2 linked regions of the Verrucomicrobium spinosum DSM 4136 = JCM 18804 genome follow. The protein of the gene in region 1 interacts with the protein of each later gene in a pairwise test. Links are inferred from orthologs where the notes say so. Each region holds a gene or a part of one and is shown in the gene's direction. Other genes may lie near its edges.

Region 1 (4,090 bases):
TTGAAGCCATCGCCGAAGTGGCAGAGGGCAAAGGCGATCTTGCCGCTTTGATTCACCGCAATGTGGCAATCAAGGCCCGCATTGTGGAAGCGGATGAACATGAAACGAAGGGGGAGCGGGCCTTGCTCAATTTCGGCCATACCATTGGCCATGCCATTGAGGCCAGCGCAGGCTATGGTCAGCTACTGCACGGGGAGGCCATCAGCCTCGGCATGATTGCGGCAGCGTCATTGTCCGCTCAGCTTGCCGGACTGCCGCCTGTTGGTCGCGCGAAGATCGCCAACATGGTGAAGCTCTTCAACCTGCCTACCCGGCTTCCGGAAGGGATGACCACCGAGACCATCCTGGACTACATGAAACACGACAAGAAGTTCAGCGAAGGAAGCATTCGCTTTGTCTTGCTGCGGGCGCTGGGCGATGCCTACGTGAGCAAGGAAGTGACCGAAGCGCACATCATCACTGCGATCAAAGGGCTGCGGTTTTAGAGCGTTTTCAGGCAGCCTCGATTATTGGTGCAGACTTTCTGGCAACAGTCCAAGACGCTGGGGCGCTGGGGATCAAGCGCCGTGATCGAGGGACCCTTTGCTGCTAGGGCACGGGCATGAGATGCAGACCTCGCTGCAGGAAGTAGCGCGACATGGTGGGAGTTGACACTCGTGAAGACAACTGTACAAATGAGTAGTTGTTTTTCTTCGCGCTGACCATTGCCACTTTGTCCTCCCATGACCCGTACCGAAGCCTACCTCGTTCTCAACCTTCTTCCCAAAATCGGTCCCGTTCGGGTGCGGCGCTTGGTGGAGTGGTTTGGTGGGCCGGTGGAGGCCTTGTCGGCTCTGGCGTCGGATATCAAGCGGGTGGAGGGCTTTGGGGAAGAGCTGGCCCAAGTGGTGGCAGGGTGGGAAGATCGGGTGGATCTGAGCCGGGAACTGCGGAGAATCGAGGAGGAAGAGCTCACCATCCTGACGCAGGAGGACGCGAGCTATCCCAAGCTGTTGAAACAGATTTATGATCCGCCGTTGGTGCTTTACGTGAAGGGAACGCTGCTCCCGCGGGATCAGCATGGGATCGGCATCGTGGGTTCACGGCATGCCACCCAGTATGGCTTGAGCACGGCCAAGAAGCTGGGCTTCCAGCTTGCGTATGCCGGCTACAGTGTGATCAGCGGTCTGGCGCGAGGCATCGACACTGCGGCCCACGAGGGGGCGCTGGCCAGCAAGGGGCGGACGATTGCGGTCATCGGCTCAGGTCACGGCAAACTGTACCCGCCAGAAAACAAAGCCCTGGCAGAGAAGATCGCTGAAAACGGGGCCGTGATCAGTGAATTCCCGGTGGATTGTCCGCCGGACAAGCAGACGTTTCCCATGCGCAACCGGATTGTGAGCGGATGGAGCTGCGGGATTGTGGTGGTGGAGGCTCCGGGCCGAAGCGGATCTCTCATCACGGCGCAACAAGCCGTGGAACAGGGGCGGACGGTCTATGCGGTGCCAGGCAACATCGACAGGCCGTCATCGCAAGGCTGCAACCGGCTCATCCAACAGGGGGCCAAGCTCATCCTGGATGGCGGAGATGTGCTGGACGACTTGATGACACTCTTCCCGACTGAGCCGCAAGCGCCCAAGATGGAAAGTGTGCAGCCGGGCGTCACGCTTGCTCCAGACGAGGCAACCGTGTTCGAAGCCATCGGATCAGGAGAGGCTCACATCAATGAAATCGCTGAACGGTGCAGCCCCCTCTCCGGTTCACTGGTGTCGGCCACCCTCATGAAACTGGAGATCAAACGCGTGGTGAAACCGTTGCCCGGGAAGTTCTATGTGAGGCTGGTATAGGTTCTTGGTTCTTTATCGCATGTTGACTCCTGAAGCTGCTTCACCCGTTTGAGATGGGGCGGTCTTCTTCTTGCGAGAGAAGATGAGTTTCCCTGCGATGGTGAGTCCACAGAGGCTGAGCATGACGATGGAGAACAGATCGCCGAAGCGGGCGTAGAACGTGAGTTCCGGTTTCTTCTCAATCTTGACCTGTTGATCCAGAACTCCCTTGGTGAAGACGCTGCCTTTGCGGTCCATCAACTTGGCACCTTTGGGGATGCGACCTTGGGCGTCGATCAAACATGTCACTCCCGTGTTGCACGCCCGGGCCATGGGACGACGCAGTTCGATGCAGCGGAAGATGGCGTTGGCGAGGTGAACCTCGTTTTCTTCACTCTGAAGGAACCAGCCGTCGTTGGTCAGGTTGACGATGAGTTGGGGGGCTTCGCGGACGAACTTTCGGGCAAGCCGACCCACAGTGTCTTCAAAGCAGACCAGCGGGATCAACTGGACGCCTTCAGGACGATCAAGCAGGAGAGGCTCGGTGGAAGTGCCCGGCTGAAAATCGCCCGGGAGCACGTTCCCCAATGCGGCACGCACCAGAGGGATCTCCCGGAGCGGCAGGTACTCGCCGAACGGAACGAGATGGATCTTCTGATAAAGCTGGTGGTTGTCGAAGGTCCCTTTCATGAGAGCGGCTCCGGTGTACATTGCCTCATTGGGGAGCTCGATGTCCGTCCCCGTCAGCAGGGAGAAGTCTCCCATGCCGAGCACGTCGTTGAGGAAGGGAATGTGATTGGGATCATGGAAGCGGTAGGGGAGGGCGCTTTCCGGCCAGATCACGAGATCGGGTTTGTTGTCCGAAGGACGGGTCACGAAGAGCTCGGTGAGCCGTGCCAGTCCGTGGTAGATTTCCTCGACCCCTTCACCCGTACCCCTTGCCAGGAACTTTTCACCCTGGGGCAGGTTGAGCTGCACCATCAGGAGATTGAGGCGCACTGACTCTCCTGAGGGGCGGGAGAGCTGATACACACCGTAACCGAAGTTGGCGAGCAAGAGGCAGATGGCGAGGAAGAAGTCCGCATGGGGACGGACGCGGGAGGTGCGGACTTCCTGCCGAAAACGCAGCACGGTGTTGTACCCGATGGCGGCGACAAACACCGGGAGAAAGGACAGGCCGGTGACCCCCACCAGATCCGCGCTTTGGATCATGGCAATGTTAGAGTGGAGGGCGACTCCAAGACCATTCCAGCCAAATCCGGTCATGACAATGCCGCGAAGCCACTCGCAGGCCACCCACATGGCACCCGTGAGGAACGCAGACCGCAGAGATTCCAGAGAGACGCTGAAAAGTTTTCCTGAATCTCCGGCGGTCGGCAATCCGTCCGCGCTGATGCGAGGGCGGGCGATGGATGCGGCGAACGCTCCCCACAGGCCCCAATAGAGAGACAGGTAAAAACTCAACCCGAGCACCGCTCCCATGCCCATCAGTTCGGGGCCCCAGCCCATCCACTCGTTGCCGACGGCTCCATGGATCACCCGGGAGGAATGCCGTATCCAGGCGAGATTGGGCACGAAGAAGGCGAGTCCCGCCGTGTAGCCGACCTTGAATCCGTGTCGCACTCTGGACTTCTTTTTCTCCAGACTGAAGAGCCGGTTGCTCCAGAGAGCGTAAAGAACGGGGAAGATCCAGAGCCAGGCAAGCAGGCCGATGTTCCAGCGAGGGTAGGCAAAAGTGAGGGCAAATCCGCCCGCAAGGGCAAGGAGATAACGGGTGAGCCGCATGGGGCATTCCCTTCATGCAAACGGGAGATTCGTGCAAGTGGCGGATATGGCAGGTGTGGGCTGGTCAGGGAGCTGCCCCAAAAAAAGCGTGAGCCACGCCAGTGACTCACGCTGAAAGCAAGGAGGGTAGATCAGTTCCCGAAGAGCTTCTTCAGAATCCCACCAGGACCCCGGGGCCGGCCCTTGTCGTAATCATGGTCATGGTCGTGATCATGACGGTCCCTGTCTTCAGCACGGGCAAAGAGGTAACCTTTCTGGTCCTCCACCTGTTTCACCAGGGTGCGGGTTTGCCAGAGCAGGCTCCGGGTCCGCTCCGTCAGGCGCACGTCCTGGCTGGACTGGGAGACTTGATCCATCGCATTCCTCAGCGAGTAGAAGGTACCCTGTAGCTTACGGGGGGATTGGCGGGATTCCACGTCCGATTTCAGGGTATGGCTGGCAGCCTCCAAACTGCGGGTGGCCTCCAGAAAGCGGCGTTCACTGCCACGAGGGGGCCCATG
Region 2 (9,769 bases), 2.4 Mb from region 1 along the record:
AGAAGAGGATCTGCCAGCAGAGACCACCGTGGACGGCCACCCACTGGTCGTAGTAGAGATTCATCCGCACTCCGTCGGGCCTTCCGATGGTCTGGATTCTTACGAAGTCCAGTCCGTTCAAGTGAACTTTCTCCTGGGTCTGCCGCGACGTTTTGGTGCCTGGCAACGCGCGAATTTTCACCGTCTCGCTCAGATCTTCGAGCTCGTACCCGATGCCCGTCTCCTCCGCAATGACGAGCATGAAGACTTCCGAATTTTTTAGCCGGAGGGCCATGCAGGATAGCTTGTTAAGCTGTTTGTGATTCGGGATTTCCCACCAGGATTCGTCGGCGGTGACGGAAAAATTGAACTGCTCGTTTTTTATCTCGCGAGGGATTCCCGTGGTCATGCTCAAGGGGGAGTCCCCGTCACGATCCTGGATCTGTTTCGCGACATTGATGGCCGCCGTGACGCTCATGCCGAGGACGATCACGGTGGACAGGACAATGGCCCAGATCGCCTGGGCCCGCCCCTGGCGATAGCGGCCGGAGTCATAGAGGCAGAGGCCAACGATCCCGACCGCCAGACCGCCGATCATGATCACCGCCACCGTGAAGCTGACGATCATCTGCAGCACATCGTTCCGGGCGCCCATCAGCAGAGTGAAAAAGCGCACGCCAGAGGAGAGCGCCCAGGCGATCATGACGAGCAGGAGCGCGGTGACGCACAGCGTGCTGGTGGTGGGGCGGCGCATGATCTGGGTGCACCGGATCACGCCAAACACCGTCCCGAGCGCCGCAAACACAGAACCGGCGATGGCGCCTGCCTTTTCCGCAGTCTCAAAAGTCTCCGTCAGTAGGAAGGGGGTAAATTCCATGGTGCCCCTTCTAGCGTGACCCTGTGTGCGTAGGCAACTTGGTTTTTCCGTCTTTTTAACAATCACCATCCTGTTCCGGGCCGGTGAATTGACAGGGTCAGAGGCATCTGCTGCGGCACCCGCAGGCATCAGAATGAAAGATTTGCCGTCTTGGCGGTGATGACTCCCTGACCGGCCGGCGCTGACTCCGTCCGGTCGTCTGCAACCTCTGGCTTTCTCCCCCAATGCACCATCGGTTCACTCCTGTTTCTCGTTCGCTGTCACTGCTGGCCCTGATGGCGGCGGTGAACCTTTGCGCCGTTGCCATTCACCCCGTCAGGGCCAGTGGCACGGAGGAGTGGCCCCGCTTTCGCGGACCCGATGGCAATGGCCGATGGAATCCGGCAGGACGCCCTGCGGATCTGGCGGAGTCTGAGCCGCGTCTGCTCTGGAAGGCTCCTTTGGGCGGCGGCTACGGCGGCGTGACCGTGGCCCAGGGCAAGGTGTATGTGATGGACCGCCAGTCGGGCTCCGGAAAGGCGGAGGTGGAGAGGGTCCTGTGCTTTGACGCAGCCAACGGCAAGCTGCACTGGGAGCACTCCTACCCGACGAGCTACGACTCCATGGACTACGGCAACGGTCCGCGTGCCTCAGTGACAGTGCATGAAGGGCGTGCCTATACTCTTGGCGCCCGGGGCGTGGCGGTGTGTCTGGATGCGATCACCGGCAAGGTGCACTGGCAGGTGGATCTGGTGAAGGACCACGGTGGCGTCATCCCCACCTGGGGTTTCGCAGCCTCCCCCTTCCTCTGGAGGGACACCGTGCTGCTGCACTGCGGAGCGCAACCGGGTGGCAGCGTCGTGGCTCTGGACCTGGCCAGCGGGCGCGAGCGCTGGCGCGGTGGCAGTGATCCCGCCGGCTACTGCACCCCCGTCGTGATCCAGTCGCCCACCGGTCCCCAGCTCATCCAGTGGGGCCCCAAGCACATCACCAGCATGAACCCGGACTCGGGCGTGGAGCACTGGCGCTTTCCCTATGAAATCACCTATGGCGTCTCTATTGCCCAGCCCCTGTATCATGAGGGGTTGCTCTTCGTGTCCGGCTACTGGCACGGCTCCCGCGCCCTGCGTCTGGGGGAGAAGGACGTCAAGGAGGTGAACCTTGCCTGGAGCGAGGAAAAAAACCTGTGCGGCCTCATGAGCCAGCCCCTGTACAAGGACGGGTACGTGTACCTCCTCACCAAGGCGGAGGGTGTCGTCTGTTTCCGTCTTCAGGACGGCAGGGTGCAGTGGAAAGACGGCCATCAGTTGACGCCCAAAGACCGCAACCCCCAGATCAGCCTCGTCTGGCTGGATGAAAAGCAGAATCTCGCCTGCGGCCTCAATGCCAGCGGCGAGCTCTTCTACGCCCGCTTCACTCCGGAGAAGATGGAGGAGCTCGCCCGTCATCAGATCATTGGCAAGACCTGGGCGCATCCAGCGTTCGCCGGGAACCGCGTGTTCGCCAGGAGCGACTCTGAATTGCGGGCGTGGCAGGTTTGGTAGGGAGGCGAGGTTATTGGTTCGTGTGGAGGGTTATATCATGAACCTGGTGGAGCGGCCAGCAGGAGGCTGTTGGGGTGACCTCTCGCATGCTGCACGGAATCAGGGGCTGGCCACATCAACCCGCCCTCTCCGCCACTTGCCGGACAACCAACCCCCGCACGCACACATCGCTCCCCAACACCTCCACGCGTGCCTTCTCCAGCTCCACGGATTTCGCTCCCAGGGCAAAATCAAGCCCGCCCACCGCCATGGTGCCGCCGCCGCAGATTCTGGGGGCAATGTACCAGCACACCTCATCCACCGCCCCAGCGGCAAAGGCCTGGCCTAGAAGGTTGCCGCCGCTCTCCAGCAGCAAGCTGGTGATTCCCCGGGCGGCCAGTTCCTGGAGGATCTCAGGGAAACAACGTTCCCCCTCCAGCACGAGGGTTCGCTCCTTGAACTCGTCATTGAACAGGTTCGCGCCCCTGGGCAAATCCCCTCCGCGGGTCACCACCACGCGCCAGGGCTGGATCTTCCCCTCCGGTACGGCATCGCCGCGCAACGTGAGCCGCGGGTTGTCACGGCGGAGCGTCTCCGCGCCGATGAGGATGGCGTCACTCTGCACCCGCAACTGCATGGCATGAGCGCGTGAGACCTCGCTGGTGATCCACTGGGATTCCCCCGGAGGGCGGGTGAGGCGGCCATCCAGGCTTTGCCCCGCCTTGGCCACCACATAGGGCAGGCCGGTCGTGATCCATTTGGCAAAGGGGCGCAGTACCTCCTCGCACTCCTCACGCAGGACGCCGCTCAACACCGCGATGCCCGCCTCCTGGAGCAGACGGTCGGCCGCCCCGGCATGCCCCGGATTGGGATCCGTGGCTCCATAGACGACGCGGCTCACCCCGGCCTTCGCCAGCGCCACCGTGCATGCGCCAGTGCGACCGTGGGTGGAGCAGGGTTCGAGGGTGACATAGGCCGTCGCCCCGCGAATCTCCGCCCCGTGACCGTTCGCTTCTGCGTTCCGTAGAGCCTCCACCTCCGCGTGTGGCTGGCCCACCCGATGGTGCCAGCCCTGTCCGATGAGGCGGCCCTCATTCACCAGGACCGCGCCTACGGCGGGGTTGGGCGAGGTGAGACCAATACCACGCCGGGCCTCGGCCAGGGCCAGGCGCATCCACTTTTCGTCTTCTGGGAGCTGCATGTGAGGAACCTCCTCCGCTCTACCACACAAAGATGCCCTTTCACCGGAAAACCTTTGTGTTGCGCCCCCGGCCTGTGTTTTGATGCGCGTGCATGACGACCAAGCAGCGCGCCCAGCTTTACCATGAATTTGCCAAGCTGTTGGGGGCGGGCATGCATCTGGACCGCTCCGTGGATTTGCTGCTGGAGCAGGGGCCCCCGGCTTCCATGCGTTCCTACCTGAACGGCATCAAACAAGGGCTGGCCGAACGGCTCAGCTTCACAGAATCCGTGGCCCGGCACAACGCCGGCATTGTCACACCCCTGGAGATCAGCCTGCTGGATGCTGGGGAGAAAGGCGGCCGCCTCGAGGCCTCCTGCGAGCACCTCGCGCACTACTTCGAGCTTCGCCAAAAGAGCCGGGACAAGGCCATCGGGGCCCTCATTTACCCCGTGCTTCTGCTGCATGTGGGCGCTCTCTTCCCGGATTTCACCCGCATGTGGAATGGCGGCGGCTTGCAGGACTACCTGCTCCAGACCGGCGGTCGCTTGCTGATGATCTGGGCGGCGCTAGCCGTGTTGGGGGCCTGCTGGTGGTTCGTGCTCAAGATGGCCGCCCAGTCCCCTGGGGTGGACCGCTTGCTGGGCAGCATTCCGCTGGTGGGCGGCGCACGTCGCCACTGGGCGCTCGCCCGGTTCTGTCAGGTGTTCGAGACGGGGCTGCTGGCGGCTTTGCGCATCTCAGAAATCCTGCGGATGGCGGGTAAAGCCTCCCAGAGCGCCGTGCTGGAGGGGGCAGGCTTCAAGGCCGCCCAGAGTGTGGAGGACGGTCAGGCCCTGGCACCAGCGCTGAAAGCTACCGGAGCGCTTCCCAAATCCTTGGGGAGCGCCGTGGATACCGCGGAACAGACAGGAACACTGGACATCGAGATGGGTCGCTGGGCTCGCGCCGAGGCCGAGCTCGCCTCCCGCGCCCAAGATCGGGCCGCCGAGTGGCTGCCCCGCATTTTTTACGTCTTGGTGTTGCTTTACATCGCTTGGCGGGTGATCAGCATGGCCCTCAGCTACATGGGCCCGCATGGCATGATTCAGCAGATGCTGGACGGCATCTAAGCCTCCTGCACTGGGGCAGTGACCTCCAGTGCAGAAACATTTCTCAAAATAGGAGTTGCAACTCCTGTTCAATCGAACATTATCGCTCTCAACTGTTCACCAAACTCTAATACCGACACCGTATGGCCCGCGCACCCAAAGAAACGTCCTCTGAACCCGTCTCCAACAAGATTGCAGACGCCCGGGCCAAGAATCTGGAGATGGCGATCCAGCAGATTCACAAGGATTATGGTGAAGGTTCCATCCTGCGGATGGGCGAGGAGAATCGCACGGAAATCTCCATCATTCCTACTGGCAACCTCCTTATTGACCAAGCTCTTGGCATAGGCGGCTTTCCCCGCGGTCGTGTGGTCGAAGTGTACGGCCCGGAATCTTCCGGTAAAACCACGCTGACCCTCACGGTCATCGCCCAGGCTCAGAAAACCGGCGGTCTGGCCGCCTTCATCGACGTGGAGCATGCTCTTGATCCCAACTACGCCCGGAAACTGGGAGTGAAGATGGAAGAGCTCCTCGTCTCCCAGCCCAGCAGCGGTGAAGAAGCCCTGCGCATCTGTGAGACGCTGGTGCGCTCCAACGCCCTTGATGTGATCGTCATCGACTCCGTGGCCGCCCTCGTCACCCGCCAGGAACTGGAAGGGGAGATCGGCGACGCCACCGTGGGGGCCCAAGCCCGCCTTATGAGCGCGGCCCTACGGAAGCTCACCGCCATCATCTCCAAAGCCCGCACTTGCTGCATCTTCACCAACCAGATCCGTGAGAAGGTGGGCGTCATGTTCGGCAACCCCGAGACGACCCCTGGTGGCAAGGCCCTTAAGTTCTACTCCAGCGTCCGCATCGACATCCGCCGTATTGGAGCCATCAAGAGCTCGGACGGCACCACCACCGGGAACCGCACCAAGGTCAAGGTGGTGAAAAACAAGCTCGCGCCTCCGTACACTGAGGCCGAGTTTGACATCATGTACAACGAAGGCATCAGCGGCGTGGGTTCGCTGCTCGACCTCGCCCTCGAGTACGACATCCTTCAGAAGCGCGGATCGTGGATCAGCTACAAGGGCACTCAACTCGCCCAAGGGCGCGACGCTTGCAAAGAGGCCCTCAAGGCCGACACCGCCCTTTATGCGGACGTCGAAGAGCAGGTCAAAGCCCGCCTCGCTGAGAAACTCGCCAACAGCGGTAGCAAAAGCAGCCGCAGCAACGGCGCGGGCCTGCCCAGCGCCGCCATCAGCGACGACGAAGCCGGAGAATAATTCACCGGGGAAGGACAGCAGGGCAATGCCAGGCTGGCTCGCACCCCTCTGCGTCGGTTCCACGATCTCGGCAGCGGACAGATCCTGTCCGCTGGAGGGAAGTCCGTCGGCGCATTATTTATCTCGGGGAGACTGGGGCCATTTTTGTTCCTCGGTTACTGACACACCCCCTGAAACTAAAGAAGCCGGACGGACCGAGTGGCCCCGTCCGGCTTCTTCTCTTGTCGGGCATGGTCGAGAAGTCGTCCGACCGTCTTCGTCGGTCCGGGGCGCATGTCCCATGACCGTGGCGCTGCCTTGCCTTCGGGACTGAACTGGGCGCGGGAGGCTCAGGGCGTGCCGTCGGTGGCAGAGGGGCTGAGTTGAACGCATGTCCTTGCTACGATGGTGCCGATCGCGACCATCCACCCAGTGCGCTTGGAAGCCCTCCACAGTGGGTGGCAATGTCACAATGGAATGTTTTTGTCCAAACAGGGTCTAAGAACCTCCCGCCACCTTCCCTTCCCTCTGGAACGACTGCCAGTCTTTGGCAAACGCTTCATTCACCAACCAAGATGCGGTTGCCTTCTCGCCGGAGTAGGTCTGAAACGGGGCGGTCTTGAGCGTCTGATACCCACCTGTAGCCGGATCCCAGTTCTTCCCCAGGTTGCCGGATTCCACGGCGGGCACGGTCAGTTTGATCGGTCCTTTTCCCGGATCACTATCTGTGGGTACCCGGGCGGCGAAAGTATGGCGGAGGAAGGAGAAGACGAGGGGCCAGGTCTTCCCGCCGGGGCCGTGACCCGTCTTGGGCTCCACGGTAGAGGTCCAGAGGGCGGCGTGTTTCTTGCGCATGACTTCCACCACGGTCAGGTTTTCCTCCTTGGAAGGGCGGGCGAGGAAGGGATCGTCTTCGCCAAAGATCACAAGCCCAGGCACTTGAGCCGCTCCGGGCTGGTACACCTGGAAGGTCGTGCCGGGTCGCATGGACACCCAGGCCCAGACGCGGCTGCTCTCGGTGGCGGTGAAAATGGCAGAGAAGCCGGTGCCGTTGGAGTGACCGTAGAGGAAGAGCGGCGCGTTCGCCAGCTCAGGGTGTCCCGACTTTTGGCCGAATTCCTTGAGCCGGTCGTAAAGCAGACTGCGGGGCCAGAAGCCACGCTGCATGGGATTGCCCACGAACTTGAACAGTGCGAGGTTTAGCTCTGTAGCCAGCTTGCGCAGTTCCGGATGTTTGAAGAGGTTTTCTCCACTGCCGTGACCGGACATGACCACGATGCCCTTTGCGGTTTTCACGCCGGCGGGGATCCATAGGTCAAACTTCACGTCCTCCTTCTTCCCCTCGCCCTTGGCTGCCACCGCCTGCCGCCACTCTTCATCGGTGAGCCGCCAGTCCCAGTTGCGGGACACCGCCTGCTGCGGGGAGGGCGTGCCCCACTTGGCCTCATCCAGCACACCGTCCCAGGTTTTCTGTTCCTTGGGCTGCGTGTTGGCCCGCACCCAGCCGAGGCTGTGACACTCCGGGAGCTGCACGGTCTCGGTGAGCTCTACATCGGAGGCGTGGACCGCAGACGCAATCCCCGCTGTCAGGGCGAGCAGGGAGAGGCTGCGGATGGCAGCATGAAGAGGCGGCAGGAACGAAGGGCGCATGAGCGTGGATAGAGACAGGGAACGAGGCGAGACCGGATAGTAATGGGCCAGAGTGCGGGTCTTATCATCACGTCTGCGCTTTTCTCCATGGCACCGACAGTGGCAGGGTGGGCTTAAGTGGACGTGATGCCTCGAACTAGGGGGGGCGGTCAGCGAAATGTTGAGGGAGGAAAGTGGGAAGCCTAGCTGAGGTCGCCCGCCCGGTTGGAGACTCCCATGGGTGACAGGTTCTGCGGAATGTCCTCCTACAGGTCCTGCTCAGGTCTTCTGTCAGGAGTCTTCAAGTCTTACGTCTCCTGCGAAGCGGCCCTTGATTTTTTCGGGGCCGCTACGAAATGCGAAACGCGGTGTCTAAGGGTCCTGTCCGGATGCCGCTGTGAGTTGATCCCGATTGCACGTATCCCTCTGTCTCCCAAGACCACAACCCGGTCCGGGAACTCCAAAATATCTCCCATCGCCATGAGGTTTCACCCCCCTAGAGAATCCTTTCTGTGGCTTAAGGCCTTGTGGAATCACTGGCGGAATGGCCGTTTCACCCGCTCGCAACTGGAGGCGGCGCAGCTGCGCAAATTCCGCAAACTTGCGGCTTGGGCGCAAGCGCGATCCCCATACTACCGTCGCCTTATGAAAGAGCGGCAGATCGACCCCGCCACGTGTGTGCCGACGGACTTCCCTTTGCTGACCAAGCGGGAGGTGAATGAGCATTTTGACGAAATCGTCACGGACCGCCAGATCAGCCGTCAGCGCATCGCCGATTTCCTCGCCCGTTCGGCGGATCCGGCGGAGTTGATGGATGGCAAATATCACGTGCTGCACACGTCTGGCACCTCTGGCACCATCGGTTACTTTGTTTACTCCAAGGCCGACTGGATTCGCGGTGCCAGCCAGGTGGCGCGGGCTTCACGCTTGCGGTGGCGGAAGCGCGTGGCATTTGTCGCAGCCACCCAGGGCCACTTTGCCGGCGTGAGTCTCATGCTGACTGGCAACCAGGGGTCCAACAGCTTCTTCCACGACGTGCGGACCTTCGATGTCGGCCAGCCGCTGGGCAAGATCGTGGAGGAGCTCAACCGCTTCCAGCCGGAGGTGTTGAGCGGCTACGCAGCCATCCTGAAGATGCTGGCCGAGGCCCAGGAGCGCGGCGAGTTGCGCATCCAGCCAACGGAACTGGGCAACGGCGGCGAACCGCTGCTGCCGGATGTGAAGGCGTATCTGGAGCGGGTCTTCGGCGTGCCCGTGCTCAATGGCTACGCCTCCAGCGAGCATCTCTACATGGCCATGTCACTGCGCGGGGTGGAAGGCATGCACCTGCTGGAGGACGACCTCATCTTTGAACTGGGTGACGACTACACCGCAGTGACGAATTTGTTCAACGAGACCATGCCCCTCATCCGGTACCGCATGGACGACGTGCTGGTGCCCGACCGCGAGGCCGCTCCCAGCCGGTACCCCTATACCCGCGTACGGGAGGTGGTGGGCCGGCAAGAGAACGCCCTTGTCTTTACGAACGTGCACGGGCAGGAGGATTTCATTCATCCGATTGTTGTGGCAGAACTGGTTGTGCCGGGCCTAAACGCCTGGCAGGTGGTGCTGGAGGACAAGACCTCCTTCCGCTTTCGCGCCCGCCTGGAGAACGGCCTCGGAGTAGAGGAAAGAACTTCCACCCACGAAGCCGTCCATCGCACCCTGCGCGGGCTGCTGGAGGGCAAGGAGATGTCCAACGTGAGATTCCAGGTGGAGGAGGTGGATGATCTGGCGGTAGATCCACGCTCTGGAAAGTTCCGTCTGGTGGTGAAGGAGTGATGGAATTAGGAATTAGGAATTGTCTGGCCCGTTGTCTCATGAACCCGGAGGGTTCGCCATGAATAGCCATGGGTCGGCCGAGCGAAGCGAGGACTACCCATGGTTGGTTGGGGGTCGAATTCTACCGCGGAGCGGTAGGCCCATAGCGACCAGAGAATCTGCTGGGTGCATCTCGGGAATGACGTCAGGGGTCTGGCCACACGATGGGCTTACCGCTCCGCGGTAGCATCTGAATGGAAGCTTTCCACGGGTAGCCCTCGCTACACTCGGTCGACCCGTGGCTACGCATGGTGAACCCTCCGGGTTCGAGTTCCCAAGCCCGGTTGCGATGATGCGCCTCGTGCTGCTGCCAGTGTGAACTTCCCACCCGGGAATGTCACAAGGTATGTTATGGGTGGGAACCAAGGTGTGTAAAACTTGGCTCTCCCAATATTCTCCACGCC

The links.
Region 2: the proteins of dprA (region 1) and recA interact in binary tests that used the Bacillus subtilis proteins (3 or more experiments, as listed by UniProt). The link is inferred for Verrucomicrobium spinosum DSM 4136 = JCM 18804 from one-to-one orthologs.

What each region holds. Positions count from the first base shown.
Region 1 is NZ_ABIZ01000001.1:5,574,802-5,578,891, reverse strand. The notes cover bases 1-2,774. They hold dprA (DNA-processing protein DprA), read left to right. Parts: upstream 1-722; coding sequence 723-1,826; downstream 1,827-2,774. Other genes in these bases: lnt (apolipoprotein N-acyltransferase), read right to left, coding at 1,839-2,774; aroB (3-dehydroquinate synthase), read left to right, coding at 1-485. In the rest of the region: more of lnt, read right to left, coding at 2,775-3,590; VSP_RS22760 (hypothetical protein), read right to left, coding at 3,722-4,090. UniProt on the Bacillus subtilis protein: Protein that helps load RecA onto ssDNA during transformation. Binds cooperatively to circular ssDNA, is able to bridge different segments of DNA. Favors the loading of RecA onto SsbA- or SsbB-coated ssDNA and formation of RecA-DNA filaments.
Region 2 is NZ_ABIZ01000001.1:8,014,102-8,023,870, reverse strand. The notes cover bases 3,952-6,834. They hold recA (recombinase RecA), read left to right. Parts: upstream 3,952-4,772; coding sequence 4,773-5,897; downstream 5,898-6,834. Other genes in these bases: VSP_RS32305 (dienelactone hydrolase family protein), read right to left, coding at 6,375-6,834; VSP_RS32315 (type II secretion system F family protein), read left to right, coding at 3,952-4,650. Also shown: VSP_RS32330 (DUF3857 domain-containing protein), read right to left, coding at 1-856; VSP_RS32325 (outer membrane protein assembly factor BamB family protein), read left to right, coding at 1,081-2,379; bifunctional diaminohydroxyphosphoribosylaminopyrimidine deaminase/5-amino-6-(5-phosphoribosylamino)uracil reductase RibD, read right to left, coding at 2,495-3,559; more of VSP_RS32315, read left to right, coding at 3,652-3,951; more of VSP_RS32305, read right to left, coding at 6,835-7,526; VSP_RS32300 (phenylacetate--CoA ligase family protein), read left to right, coding at 7,986-9,326. UniProt on the Bacillus subtilis protein: Multifunctional protein involved in homologous recombination, DNA repair and competence.